DNA from 2 places in the Oceanobacillus sp. FSL W7-1304 genome. Region 1 is predicted to be linked to the other one. Evidence: predicted binding sites of a transcription regulator. Region 1 holds the regulator's gene; the other holds the start of a gene.

Region 1 (7,542 bases):
TTTTAGCCTTTCGATTTCTGCCTCTTCTTCTTTCTTCTCCAAATAATAATCATAGTCCCCAAGATAGATCGTAATTCCATCTCGTTCCATTTCAGCAACCTGATCAGCTATTTTATTAATAAAATAGCGGTCATGTGATACGAAAAGGATGGTTCCAGGAAAATCAATCAAAGCTGCTTCCAGCACTTCTTTACTATCGATGTCCAAATGGTTTGTAGGCTCATCCATAATAAGGAAATTTGCTTGCTGCATTTTAAGCTTAGCAAGGGCTAGTCTTGCTTTTTCTCCACCACTTAATGTATGGACCTGCTTTAATACATCATCTCCAGAAAAAAGAAAGTTTCCTAAAACCGTGCGGATATCTTTTTCATTTATGGTGGGGTAATCATCCCATAATTCTTGAAGAATCGTCTTAGTAGAATTAAGATCAGCCTGTTCTTGATCATAGTAGCCAATTTGTACATTTGTACCAAGCTGGATGTTTCCTTTTTCTGTCTGCAGTCTACCTAAGATGGCCTTAAGTAATGTAGTTTTCCCTACACCATTCGGACCAACAAGTGCGATACGGTCACCGCGATTTATATCCAGTCGTATGTTGGAAAAAATAGGGTCCACTTCTTTTTCATAACGTAAGCTAAGCTCTTCAACTTTTAATACATCATTTCCACTTCTGCGATTAATTTGAAAGGAGAAGGAAGCGGATGACTCATCACCTAGTGGCCGATCAAGACGCTCCATTTTTTCAAGCTGCTTCCGCCTGCTTTGTGCTCGTTTTGTAGTCGAAGCACGTACAATATTCCGCTGGATAAAGTCTTCCATTTTTTTAATTTCAGTTTGCTGCTTTTCAAATTCCTTTAATTCCTGTTCATAATTTAGTGCTTTTTGCTCCAAATACTTGCTGTACGAACCATGGTATTTTCGCGTTTTATGCCGTGAAATTTCATATACAATGGAAACTGTTTTATCAAGAAAGTACCGATCGTGTGAAACGATGACAATGGCGCCTGGATAACTAACGAGATAGTTTTCCAACCATGACAATGTATCAATATCAAGATGGTTGGTCGGTTCATCAAGAATAAGCAGCTGTGGTTTTTGAAGCAGCAATTTACCCAGGGCAAGTCGTGTTTTTTGTCCACCACTAAGTTCTGCGATTGGAGTATCATAATCAAAGGACTCAAAATTTAACCCACTAAGTACAGCTCTAATATCAGATTCATACGTATAGCCCCCATCAGTCTGATATGCTAGTTGAAGTTTGTCATATTCTTTAAGGACTTTGTCATATTCTTCTCCAGATAATTCGCTGGCTTTCTCCATCTCTTTCTCTAATGCTCGAAGTTGCTTTTCCAATGATTTTAAATGGGAAAATACCTCTAGCATTTCATCCCAAATGGTTTTCCCTGATTCTAACGTCATATGCTGGGATAAATAACCGAATGTAAGATCCTTCGGTTGAAAAAATTCCCCTTCATCATACGATAATTCTTGTGCCATAATTTTAAGTAATGTTGACTTACCTGCACCGTTTCTGCCGACAATAGCTATACGGTCTTTATCTTTAATTTCAATTTTAATATTTGATAAAATCTCTTCAGCACCGAAGGATTTGGAAATTCCGTTTAGTTGCATTAATATCATCTTTTTCACCCCATCATGTACAGTGTATCTTATAGTTATTTAACGAGGCAACTGAATTGTGAAAAATATCACGACTTATTTGACGTTTTCTGTTAAAATAGAAGGAAAGAACTTATCATATACAACTATTGGATTGAAAAGAGGAAGATTGATGGAACAGAATAAAATTCCACAAGCTACTGCCAAGCGGCTGCCTTTATATTATCGTTTTCTTAACAATTTAAATCAGCAAGGGAAGAAGCGAGTTTCCTCAAAGGAGCTGAGTGATGCAGTAAAAGTGGATTCTGCAACAATTCGAAGAGACTTTTCTTATTTTGGCGCATTGGGAAAAAAGGGATACGGCTATAATGTAGAGTATTTATTAGGATTTTTCCGAAGTACGTTGGATCAGCATGAGGTTACAGAGGTTGCATTAATCGGAGTTGGGAACTTAGGCACAGCCTTCCTTCATTATAACTTTATGAAGAACAATAATATCCGGATTACTACGGCATTTGATGCAGATACAGAAAAGGTTGGCACGGATATTGGCGGGGTACCCGTTTATGATATTCGTGATTTAGAGGAAAAGTTAGAAGACATTAAAGTCGCTATCCTAACTGTGCCAGCTGTTGAAGCACAAGTGATCGCCGATAAGCTTGTAGAAAAAGGGATTTCAGGGATTCTTAACTTTACTCCTGCAAGGATTAGTGTACCGAAGCATATTCGGGTCCACCATATTGATCTTGCTGTTGAATTGCAGGCCCTTGTTTATTTCCTAAAGCATTATTCGTTAGATAATCCAGAGTAGATATTACTCATTGTGAATTTTTGTTTAATTACAAGGCTATTGATTTTAGGTCAAAAGCCTTGTTTTTTTATGGTTGGATTTGGATGTCCTTATATTGGTAAATACCATAATTTATTTGCATCAATTCCATAAAATCTCTGTTTTAAACAACCACTGGAAATAAGCTGATAAATATTAACTAGATAAATGGAACTAATATTTTTCTGAAAATTATTGGTTCTTAAGACATCTATCCATTTACTGATTATTACGTTAATCTGTATTGGGAATATATTGAGAAAGAGGAGGAATTTATTCGTGAACGTGAAAAAGGTTTTAGGTATTATGTTTGTTTTATTTATTAGTTTGTTCATTGTTGCATGTTCAAATGAAAGTGACAATGAGAGTGAAGGGACTAACGATGCTGAAGCAACTGAAGAAACAAATGATGCGGAAGCAAACGAGGAAAATGGGTCTGAAGAAGCAGAAGAAAATGTAGTTCCAGAAGATGAGGCATTATTTGCAGTACTTGAAGCAAACTTAGAAGCATTAACAGAAAATGACTTGGATGCTTACATGGAAACCATACATAGTGAATCTCCTTTATATGACTCAACACGTACGACAATCGATCAATTATCTGTGTATACATTAGATATGGAATTATTTGATTTAGTTGTGGAGGAAAAATCAGAAGAAGAAGCAACAATCTCTTATAAACAGACGACAATGAAAGTCGATGGTCCTGATTTTATGAATAATGAAACACACGGGGTTCATGTCTTGCGACCAGATGATGGTGCATGGAAAATTTATAGTTCTGAAGAACCAAGCGAAATAATTCCTCTTGATGAGAATGGGGATGTTATCGAAGAGACTGCTGCTGATGCAGCGGCAGAAGGTGTTTACATTGACACAATTACGAGCTTAGAAATTCCGTTTGATGAAGGAAAGTGGGAGCTTGAGAACTATGAGGAAGGAGACGGTGAAGCAACCGCTGAATTTCTTTTAGTTGATGAGGATCAAACGAATTTCACAGAGCTGTTTACGATTCATTATTATCCAGATGGTGATGAATTGTTAGGTGCTGAAGGCTTTATCGAAATGATGGAAATGAATTTAACAGAAATGACTACAGGTGAGCTTGAATTTAATTCTGCGGAAGAAGGATTTTTTGATTTTTCATTAACAGAAGATGATATTCAGCTCGATCAGGAAGAAGTAGCAAGGGTATTTGCGAAAGACAATGATTTGTATGTTGTTCGCTACACAACGTTTGAAAAATCAATCGAAGATAAAGATGAATGGATAGATAAGTTGAAGTCTATCCAATAAAAATAAAAGAAGGCTGTTTCAGTATTAATCTAGAAACAGCCTTCTTTTTTATTAAGAAGATCTATATAGTATCTATTTAATGCTTCTTCTTTTTCAATCGAAAATACTTATTAAGCAATCGAACTGCAACTCCAAAGGCAAGCGTTGCTACAGCAGCAAAAATGAGCGTGGTGGGATTCCAGATTGTTTGCCCTTTGCTTTGGACGGCAACGTAAATAAAAATCATTGCCATTATGAAGTAAATGAACGCTTTAACTAACAAAGAATGAATCATTCATTAACCTCCAATAAGGATCATTTGCAATTGCTCAACCTGACGTTGCATTTGCTCAAGTTGTCGCTGCATTTCTTCTGGATCCATCGATAATTGCCCGACAACAACTAATGTGTTCATTGCTGCATGAACGATAATCGGAACGAGAATTCGTTTTGTCTTTACATAAAGAAACGCAAATACAAACCCCATCGAAGCATAAATTAGGATATGTTCCATCCCTTCATGAATAAAACCGAAGATAAGGGCGGAGACCAAACCTGCGAAGAAGAAATTCATGCGCTTATAGAGACTGCCGAAGATAATTTTTCGGAAAATGATTTCTTCCAATATTGGGGCAATCACTGCAGGAATAATAATAAATAATGGGGCTGCACGAGCTATATCCATGATACCTTGAGTGTTTTCTGATCCAGGTGAAATCCCTAGTATATTCATTTCAATTGCTACTGCAATTCCTTGTGCAAAGAAAGCCATGAATACACCGAGGATTGACCAGAGTATCATTGAGCTCATCGGTGCTGCATTGCGTGTATCTCTCATCTGCATATCGGGCTTCATAATCCACAAAATAATAAGAAGTCCGAGAATAAAGCTAAAAATGGACCAGTAAATCACACCTTGTACTGGGATATAATGATGCTTTGCAAGCAGAGCAACGGGAAATGCAGAAAGCTGCATCAGTATATAAGTTAAAATGACATACCAATATCTACGTGCCAAATAAAACGACTCCTTTTGCTTTGTATAGTTTAGTATATGTATTACATATTCCATCTATTGATCATCAATCATCATAAAAGATATTTTATCATATTATACAGGCTGTTAATATTATGAGCCCCTTTACATAAAATTTTACTAGAAATTAAATAAAATTATAGACACATTACTTGCATTTTTTTATGGGATTAATTATTATGAATATAGAAATTAGCACTCAATCATTGAGAGTGCTAATAAATCTAATACGTTAAAGAATTGAGGAGGCATTCTACATGATTAAACCACTAGGAGATCGTGTTGTTATCGAACTTGTTGAGCAAGAAGAAACAACTGCAAGCGGTATCGTACTACCAGACTCTGCAAAGGAAAAACCACAGGAAGGTCGCGTAGTAGCAGTAGGATCTGGCCGTGTAACTGAAAATGGGGAAAAAGTGGCACTTGAAGTTGCAGAAGGGGACCGCATTATATTCTCTAAATTTGCTGGTACTGAAGTGAAATATGAAGGTACAGAATACTTAATTCTTCGTGAAAATGACATTTTAGCTGTAGTAAGCTAATCGTAACACAAAACCAACACATACATGAACGACGACAAATAAATTTTTCGAATGATTATTTTAAAGGAGGAATTTTAAGTGGCTAAAGATATTAAGTTCAATGAAGAAGCACGTGGAGCAATGCTGCGCGGTGTAGATGTATTAGCAAACGCTGTAAAAGTAACGTTGGGACCAAAAGGACGTAACGTTGTTTTAGATAAAAAATTCGGCTCACCTCTAATTACAAATGATGGGGTAACCATTGCGAAAGAAATCGAATTGGAAGATGCTTTTGAAAACATGGGAGCACAGCTTGTATCTGAAGTTGCATCGAAAACAAATGATGTAGCTGGTGACGGTACAACTACTGCAACAGTTCTTGCACAAGCAATGATTCACGAAGGTTTGAAAAACGTTACAGCTGGTGCAAACCCTGTAGGTATCCGCCGCGGTATTGAGAAAGCTGTAGCAACTGCTGTTGAAGAATTAAAAGCAATTTCTCAACCGGTTGAAAGCAAAGACTCTATCGCACAAATCGCAGCTATCTCAGCATCTGATGATGAAGTTGGTAACTTAATTGCTGAAGCGATGGAACGCGTTGGCAATGATGGCGTTATTACAATTGAAGAATCAAAAGGCTTCAACACAGAATTAGAGGTTGTTGAAGGGATGCAATTTGATCGTGGATATTCTTCACCATACATGGTTACTGACCAAGATAAAATGGAAGCAGTATTAGAAGATCCATACATTCTTATTACAGATAAGAAAATTGGTAATATCCAAGAAGTATTACCAGTATTAGAGCAAGTTGTTCAACAAGGAAAGCCATTATTATTAATCGCTGAAGATGTTGAAGGGGAAGCTCTTGCAACATTAGTTGTAAACAAACTTCGCGGAACGTTCAACGCTGTAGCTGTTAAAGCTCCAGGATTCGGTGACCGTCGTAAAGCAATGCTAGAAGATATCGCTATCCTAACTGGTGGAGAAGTGATTACTGAAGATCTTGGATTGGATCTTAAGTCTGCTACTATCGAACAATTAGGACGTGCTTCGAAAGTTGTTGTAACAAAAGAAAACACTACAGTTGTTGAGGGTGCTGGCAACCCAGAAGCAATCTCTGGCCGTGTTGCACAAATCCGTGCACAAGCAGAAGAAACAACTTCTGAATTTGATAAAGAAAAATTACAAGAGCGTCTTGCTAAATTATCTGGTGGTGTGGCAGTAGTTAAAGTTGGTGCTGCAACAGAAACAGAATTAAAAGAGCGCAAACTGCGTATCGAGGATGCATTGAACTCTACACGTGCTGCAGTTGAAGAAGGCTTCGTATCCGGTGGTGGTACTGCCCTAATCAACGTTTACAACAAAGTAAGTGAACTAAACCTAGAAGGCGATGAAGCAACTGGTGTGAAAATCGTACTTCGCGCAATCGAAGAGCCAGTTCGTCAAATTGCACAAAACGCTGGTTTAGAAGGTTCTATCATCGTAGAACGCTTGAAAAACGAAAAAGTTGGCGTAGGATATAACGCAGCAACAAACGAATGGGTAAACATGGTTGAAGCTGGAATCGTTGACCCAACAAAAGTAACACGTTCTGCACTGCAAAACGCAGCATCTGTAGCAGCAATGCTATTAACTACAGAAGCTGTTGTAGCTGATAAGCCTGAAGAAGGCGGTGCACCTGCAATGCCTGATATGGGCGGCATGGGTGGAATGGGCGGTATGATGTAACAAACCACCCTTAAATGTTGATTTATAAACGTTTGGGATGCTGTTGCGAACCCCGTCAAACTAAAAAGTAACATAAAGGTAACATTTATTATAAATTTAAGTTTAAAAGGGCGTTTTCGTATAAAGTTCTCACTTATGCGGAAGCGTCCTTTTTCATTTTTTCCATTTTTATGTGAAGATCGTTCTTCTTTTTAATCCATTCAATATTGATGTTTCGCTACCCATATTATATTTTTGGTCAATGATTTATATCCTAGGTTGCCTTATAAATACTCTGTAACAAGCTTTATCTTAAATTCCTCACCATATTTAGCCAAAAAAATCCCCCCGAAAATTAGAGGTGAAAATCTAATTTTCGGGGGGAGGCACCATTTCTTACTGCACCGTTTTATATTACACGCTCTTAGTCTTCTCATTTTTTCTGATCGGTCTTTGTTTCATTTGCTTCATTCTTTGCATCACCAAAGGTGTCCTGAACCTCACCTTTCACTTTATCCTTTTTGCCGCTTGCCTGGACTTTCTTATTATCT
Region 2 (7,542 bases), 990 kb from region 1:
TTGTGCATGTGCTTCATGGAAAGCATTTTGCTTCTCATCGTGTTTGCGATACGCTGCATCATAGGCTTTTTCATCAATCTCGATTTGCCTAAGATAATAATCAGCTTCCACTTCCAGCCCTGCAACTATTTGTTGTGTATGGTAATGTTCTGCTGATAAAACATGAGTTAAAAGAGAATCCTCACGTTCTGGCAATACCGAATAAATCGTAGTTATATAGTGATCAAGCGTCTGCCTTACTTGGTTATATTGCTGCTCCACTGTGTTTTTCTTATTTTTCAGCAACTCACTAAGATGTTTATAGTGCTCTGTTTTAAAGAGCCTTCGTAATATAGCTTCTTTATTTTCTGTATCCGATGTTAGCAGTTTACGGAATTCACCTTGTGGCAGCATAACAATTTGTTTAAACTGGTCTTGTGTTAATCCTATAATCGCTTCTACCTTTTTATTTATTTCAGAAACGATTTGTCTATCAACACATGGAATCTCTTTGTCGTCTATTTTTTCAAAGAACTCATAACGTTCACCTGTTTTTGATTTGTTTCCTTTTTTCACATGACCTAACTGCCGGAGTATGCGATACACACGTCCGTTTAAGGAAAACTCCAATTCTACAGCTGTATGGGTATTATCATCGGCAAAATCACTGCGCAATGCCTTTATATCTTCGCGATCCGAACCACTTGCACTGCCATATAATGCAAAAGCAATGCCATCAAAGATTGTTGTTTTCCCCGCACCAGTATTACCAGATATAACAAATAAATTCGTCTTATCCAGCTCTCTAAAATCTACGGTTTCTGTATTTTTATACGGACCAAATGCCGTCATTGTTAACTTTAGTGGCTTCAACTGGTTTTTACTCCTTTCTGCTGTATCGCCTTAATTCGTTAGAGATGCTTTCTGTTTCGGTATTACTCTTGTTTCACTTGCATCCTTTAGAAGTTGATCTAATGTTTCTTTAAAAATAGCTTCCATTTCTTCTGTTGCACTATTACCTTTTACTTCATTATAAAATGCCTGAAAAAGATCCATGTCACTCATCTTGCTTCGATTAATCGAACGATCTTCTGCCTGCGCAAGAGGTGTGACAGAATAGTTTTTACGTTCCACATGCATCGCGTTCGGATAGACAGATCGCACCTTTTCCATCGGCGACAATACCGGAGTCTCATCCAATAACCGAACAAAAACATAATCTTGATTAATTGGGTGATTTAATAAATCATCTATGTATGCTTCAACGGTACGAATGTCTCTCCGCGGTTTCAAGAGACGTTTTTCAACTGTGGCATTTCCTAAAGAATCCATCTCGACAATATGAAATCCTTTTTTATGATGCTCCTCGGATAAAGAGTATTTTAAAATCGATCCAGCATAACGAATTTTCTCATCCATTACATAATGAGCCTGATGCAAATGCCCTAATGCCGTATAATGAAATGGCATATAGTGTTCACTAGCAACATATTCTGCACCACCAATTGAAAGCGGCCGCTCCGAATCACTTGTATTTTCTTCTTCTTTCGCATAGGGAGTCACAAATGCATGACCAACAGCAACATGTCGGGCATTGGCATCCATCTGCATGGTAATTTGTTCGATAATCTTTTTTGTTGCGTCATCATGTGTTCGGATATCCTCATCTTCCAAAACATTCCTTACCACACTTGGGTCGCAGTACGGAATGAGGTGAAAATGCACCTCTCCAAATTCGTCTTCTAAAACAACTGGCTCTATATGGTTTGTCAGATTACCGACAATATGAAAACCATGATGTTTCATTAAACTGCTCCCAAAATTCAACCTGCTCGGACTATCATGGTTACCTGCTATCGCGATTACAGGTGTTTTTAATCGATGCACAATTGTCTCTAAAACTTCGTCCAATAAGTGAACTGCTTCAATTGGCGGAACCGCTCGATCATATAAATCACCTGCGATAATGACTGCATCTGGTTTTTCTTCCTCCACTGCTTGAATAAGTTGTTCTAATACATAACGTTGATCTTCGGTCATATAAATTCCCTGGACAAGTTTTCCTAAGTGCCAATCCGCAGTATGAAAAAACTTCATTGTATCTCCCCTCTCCAGTACACTAGATAAATAATCTGCTTGCACTTAATCAAAAACTACTTAATTCTTCTGTTTTAATAGTATTGATTACTACTATAATAAGAGAAAAGGAACTTAGCCCCTTTCACAAAATATCGAATCTAAATCTATAATGAGTATACTGCTCTTCTTCCATTGAATCAATGTTAGGAAGCCTGGTCATAATTCATATTTCTACCAGCTATATTTAGTAGATTTGCGAATTTCGAAACTATTATCCGATTAAATTCTTTGTTTTGATGTGGAATTTAGCTATTAAAATAAATTCTATTAAAGTTAAAACTTTTTGAAAAAGTAAAGTTTAGACTCGCATGCAGCCATTGTGTTAATGAGTAAACCTATTCGATTCGGTTGCTCAATTTACTTCCTGCCTTTCCCGGATGCAGTAGTCATGCTCTGACACAGCCAGAACGAACACAAATAAATAACCCCGATACACGAATCGTATCAGGGTTATAAACTATTTACTCATTTTTATATCCCCTTGCTTGGCTCGTTTTAAAAAGCTGGCAAGGATTATAGCTACTGCGATAATAAAGGTCGAAATAAAGAATGCATCATTAATTCCACCTAGCATTGCTTCTAAAGCTATTTGTTGCTGCACCTCCGAAGTCGGACCGCCTACTACTGCCTCAGTTAAACGGTTTGCATACACATTTTCTCGAATTGACATGATCGTTATTAACAATGCAGTTCCAATCGCTCCAGAAACCTGATTCAGCGTATTATTCATCGCTGTTCCATGCGGGTAATATTCAGCAGGCAACTGATTTAAGCCGTTCGTAGATACCGGCATCATAACCATGGATAGACCTAACATACGCATTCCATGCAGTGCCATTAACGTAATGTAACCTGTCTCAAACGTTAAGTTACTAAAGCAATACGTTGTAATTGTCATAATCGATAAACCAACAAGCGCCAGTACTCGCCCGCCATATCTATCAAACAGTCTACCTGTGATTGGTGACATAAATGCATTCAGAAGAGCTCCCGGTAATAGCATTAACCCCGTATCCATTGGCGAAATCCCACGAATCGTTTGTGCATAGATCGGTAACAAAAGAAAACCAGAAAACATTGCAATATTAACGACCATCGATATGATGGATGCCAACGTAAACATGGGATATTTAAACACATTGAAATTTAACATGGGCTTCTCAAGCTTTGATTGACGAAGGATAAACCAGATAAGCGCAATAACCCCAAGGATAATTGTTCCATATACCTGTAAGCTATCCCAGCCCTTTGATCCAGCAGAGCTAAAACCGTATAATAATCCTCCGAATCCAATACTGGACAAAATTAAAGAAAGAATATCTAACGTAATAAACACTTTTTCTTTCTTATCCTTTAATAGAAAAAAGCCGAGCAAAAATACAACAGCAGCAATTGGAGTTATAAAATGAAATAGCATTCTCCAATCATAGTGTTCAATAATCCAACCAGAAAGCGTTGGTCCAATTGCTGGAGCAAACATTAAAATCAAACCGAAGACTCCCATTGCAGTTCCTCGTTTAGCGATTGGAAAGCTTATTAACATAACATTCATTAATAATGGCATCATAATTGCGGATCCAGATGCCTGAACCATTCGCGCAGCCAGCAAGATCGGGAATGTATGCGCAATACCTGCAATTAAAGTTCCACAAAAAAACAGACCCATTGCAACTAAGAACAATCGGCGAACAGAATATTTTTGAATTAAAAAAGCTGTCGTTGGAATCAATATACCATTAATTAACATATACCCCGTCGTTAACCACTGGACGACAGATGTACTTACATCAAGGTCTAACATGATAGATGGCAGTGCAACATTTAGCAGTGTATTATTTAAAAATGAAATAAATGCACCAACCATAAGTATTGCTAAAATACCATACTTTGGCCGGTCATTATGATTGATTGATGGTTCCATAAATTCTTCTCCCTTACATTAAACTATACATTGATCACCCGAATTTTTCTAATGACATAAATCATATCATATACCTTTAGTCCACATAATACAAATAAATTTTTTATTGTCTTTATCAAGTTTATGAACCGATTCATAATTCATTCAATTTTTAATAGACTATGAGTCTAGTATGAAAATACAGCTAAATTAGAAAAAACTTTCCTTCATTAATAGTGGGAAAGTTTTTCATTAGCTAACCGCAAAAATACGGAGCACATTTTTGCAATTAAAGCAACTATTTTTAATACCTACGTGTCCAAAATTTGCCTATCTCCACCAAATCTACAAATCTTCATGAACATTTTGTGAAGCATTTCTCATACTCTTGTATTTTTATCGTTTGCGTACTATTATATAGGACGATAATTGTGTTTACCTTTATATTGGCGCAAAAAAACAGATAATTTAACAGAAAGGGGTATATACATGAAACTTAAATGGACCCTACTAACATTCATTTTCACTATAGCTACAGTGTTAACAGGTTGTGAGCCATTACTTGTCTTAGATCCAAAAGGACCACAAGCTGCAACGACTGCTGATGTTATATGGTTATCCATCATTACTATGGCATTCATTGTTATTACCGTACTTGTATTACTTATCATTATCCTAGTAAAATACCGCGCATCTAAACAGGATGATGATTATGAACCACCACATATTGAGGGGAATCCTATTGTCGAAGGAATTATTGTTGGTATTCCAATTTTAATTGTTATCTTCTTATCTATCGTTTCTGTTGTCTCAACATACCAAGTTGAAACAGTACCAGAAGGATATGAGGATCAGGAACCGTTGGTGATATATGCTTCTTCATCTAACTGGAAATGGCATTTCAGCTATCCAGAGCAAGATATTGAAACAGTCAATTATGTATTTATCCCAACAGATCGTTCCGTCCAGTTCAAGCTTTACTCACATGGTCCAATTACAAGCTTTTGGGTACCGCAGTTAGCCGGACAAAAATATGCGATGGCAGACATGGTAACGACAATTAATTTAGCGGCTGAATCAGCTGGAGAGTTTATGGGTAGAAATGCAAACTTTAGTGGTGAAGGTTTTGCTGAAAACACATTTAACGTTATCGCAATGCCGCAAGATGAATTCGATACTTGGGTAGATGATATTCATGCTACGGCTGATCCATTAACAGAAGATATATTCAATGAATTATTAGAACCTGGTCATCTAGGTCAACTTGCTTTCACTGGAACACATTTAGAATTTTCACCACCACCTGAGGGTGAGCATGGTGGGCATAATCACGGTTCATCTGATGATACGGAACAATCCGAGGATGAACATGATGATTCAGAACACGATCATCATTAATTGAAAGACTACGAACAAAACAGCTAGATTACTAATCTAAATGTACTTGAACTTCTCGAAAGGAGTAACAAACATGGAATTTTTTGAAAGATTCGCTATACCCCATCCAGATCCAATGATCTATGCATCTATGGTTGCAATTGTTCTTGTTTCCATCGCAATCGTTGCAGGATTAACTTACTTTAAAAAATGGGGCTATTTATGGAACGAATGGTTAACAACAACTGACCATAAACGAATCGGGATTATGTATTTGATTTCCGCTTTAGTCATGTTATTCCGTGGTGGTGCGGACGCTGTCATGATGCGTCTTCAGCTTTCTAGCCCGGAAATGGAATTTTTAAACGCTCAACATTATAATGAGGTTTTTACAACGCACGGAGTTGTAATGATCTTCTTTATGGCAATGCCGTTCGTTATTGGTTTAATGAACTACGTTGTGCCACTGCAAATTGGTGCTCGTGACGTTGCTTTTCCGCGACTAAACGCACTTAGCTTTTGGCTATTCTTTGCCGGAGCAATGCTATTTAACATATCGTTTGTTATCGGTGGATCACCTGACGCTGGTTGGACCAATTACTTCCCACTAGCAAGTAATGAGTTTAGCCAATCTGTTGGTGTTAACTATTACATGTGGGCTCTTCAAATTTCTGGAATTGGTACACTAATGACAGGAATTAACTTTGTTGTAACGATTTTCAAAATGAGAGCTCCTGGTATGAAATTAATGAAAATGCCAATGTTTACATGGTCAGCTCTTATCACAAATGTTATTATTGTATTTGCTTTCCCAGTGTTAACTGTAGCGCTCTTAATGGGAACGTTCGACCGTCAATTCGGTACATCATTCTTTGCAACAGGTAATGGTGGTATGGATATGTACTGGGCCAACCTTTTCTGGGTTTGGGGCCATCCAGAAGTTTACATTTTAATTCTGCCAGCATTCGGTATTTACAGTGAGATTATTTCGACCTTCTCACAACGTAACTTATATGGGTATAAATCAATGGTAGCTTCCATGGTACTAATTTCCCTACTCTCATTCTTTGTATGGGTACACCATTTCTTTACAATGGGACAGGGAGCATTAACTAATAGTATCTTCTCGATTACAACAATGGCAATCGCCATACCAACCGGGATTAAGATATTTAACTGGCTCCTAACGATGTGGAAAGGTAAGATTAGGTTCACCGTTCCAATGCTTTATTCAGTAGCCTTCATCCCACTTTTCACAGTTGGTGGAGTAACTGGAGTAATGCTTGCAATGGCAAGTGCTGACTATCAGTATCATAATACGATGTTCTTAGTAGCTCACTTCCACAATACAATTATTCCTGGTGTTGTTTATGCGATGCTAGCTGGTCTTACGTATTGGTGGCCAAAAATGTTTGGCTTTATTCTGAACGAGCGAATTGGAAAATGGGCTTTCTGGTTTAATGTTGTCGGCTTTGTTTTAGCTTTCTTCCCGATGTACATCACTGGATTAGACGGGCAAGCTCGCCGTATGTACACATACTCAGAGTCAACTGGATTCACTCCATTGAATATGCTTTCGTTTGTAGGAGCAGGTTTAATGGCAATTGCATTTATCCTGATCGCCTATAATATTTTCTATAGTATTAAAAACTCACCTAGAAACGTTGGTGACGATCCATGGAACGCACGTTCATTAGAATGGGCAACGCATAACCCGGTTCCTGAATACAACTTTGCAATTGAACCTGAAGTAAATTCCAGTGAAGCATTCTGGGATCATAAGAAAAAGAAACATACTTTATTCAAAGGTAAAATCGATAAAATCCATATGCCAAATAATAGTGGTATTCCAATTATAATGGCAGGTATTTTATTTGTATTTGGATTCTCGTTCGTCTTCAGTATTTGGCCGGCTGTTATCATTGCTGCCATTGCCTTCTTCGCATGTATGATGTACAGTTCATTCGAAAATGATCAGGGACGCTATATTTCTGCTGACGAAGTGAAGGAAACGGAAGAGAAATTTGGAGGTGCTTCGAAATGAAGATAGATCACTCGCAACCTCTTGAATATAGCACACACAAAAATGAAATGAATATATTAGGCTTCTGGATTTTCCTGGGTGCTGAAATTATGCTTTTTGCAAC

The links. Region 1 encodes Rex, which represses fermentation and respiration genes when NADH is low (regulators of the CRP and FNR family bind a similar motif). Its sites were predicted from a motif close to TTGTGAAATATTTCACAA; they were not measured.
Region 2: the regulator Rex is predicted to act here: its motif matches at 4,385-4,402, upstream of qoxA (cytochrome aa3 quinol oxidase subunit II).

What each region holds. Positions count from the first base shown of each region.
Region 1 covers NZ_CP150211.1:1,932,273-1,939,814, reverse strand. Annotated here, with positions in the region: gene NYE61_RS09765 (ABC-F family ATP-binding cassette domain-containing protein) at 1-1,641, opposite strand, end outside; gene NYE61_RS09760 (redox-sensing transcriptional repressor Rex) at 1,793-2,431, shown strand; gene NYE61_RS09755 (hypothetical protein) at 2,729-3,745, shown strand; gene NYE61_RS09750 (YdiK family protein) at 3,822-4,019, opposite strand; gene NYE61_RS09745 (CPBP family intramembrane glutamic endopeptidase) at 4,023-4,742, opposite strand; gene groES (co-chaperone GroES) at 5,018-5,302, shown strand; gene groL (chaperonin GroEL) at 5,381-7,012, shown strand; gene NYE61_RS09730 (CsbD family protein) at 7,425-7,542, opposite strand, start outside.
Region 2 covers NZ_CP150211.1:943,492-951,033, forward strand. Annotated here, with positions in the region: gene NYE61_RS04775 (SMC family ATPase) at 1-852, opposite strand, end outside; gene NYE61_RS04780 (exonuclease SbcCD subunit D) at 883-2,076, opposite strand; gene NYE61_RS04785 (DHA2 family efflux MFS transporter permease subunit) at 2,576-4,039, opposite strand; gene qoxA (cytochrome aa3 quinol oxidase subunit II) at 4,508-5,416, shown strand; gene qoxB (cytochrome aa3 quinol oxidase subunit I) at 5,490-7,439, shown strand; gene NYE61_RS04800 (cytochrome (ubi)quinol oxidase subunit III) at 7,436-7,542, shown strand, end outside.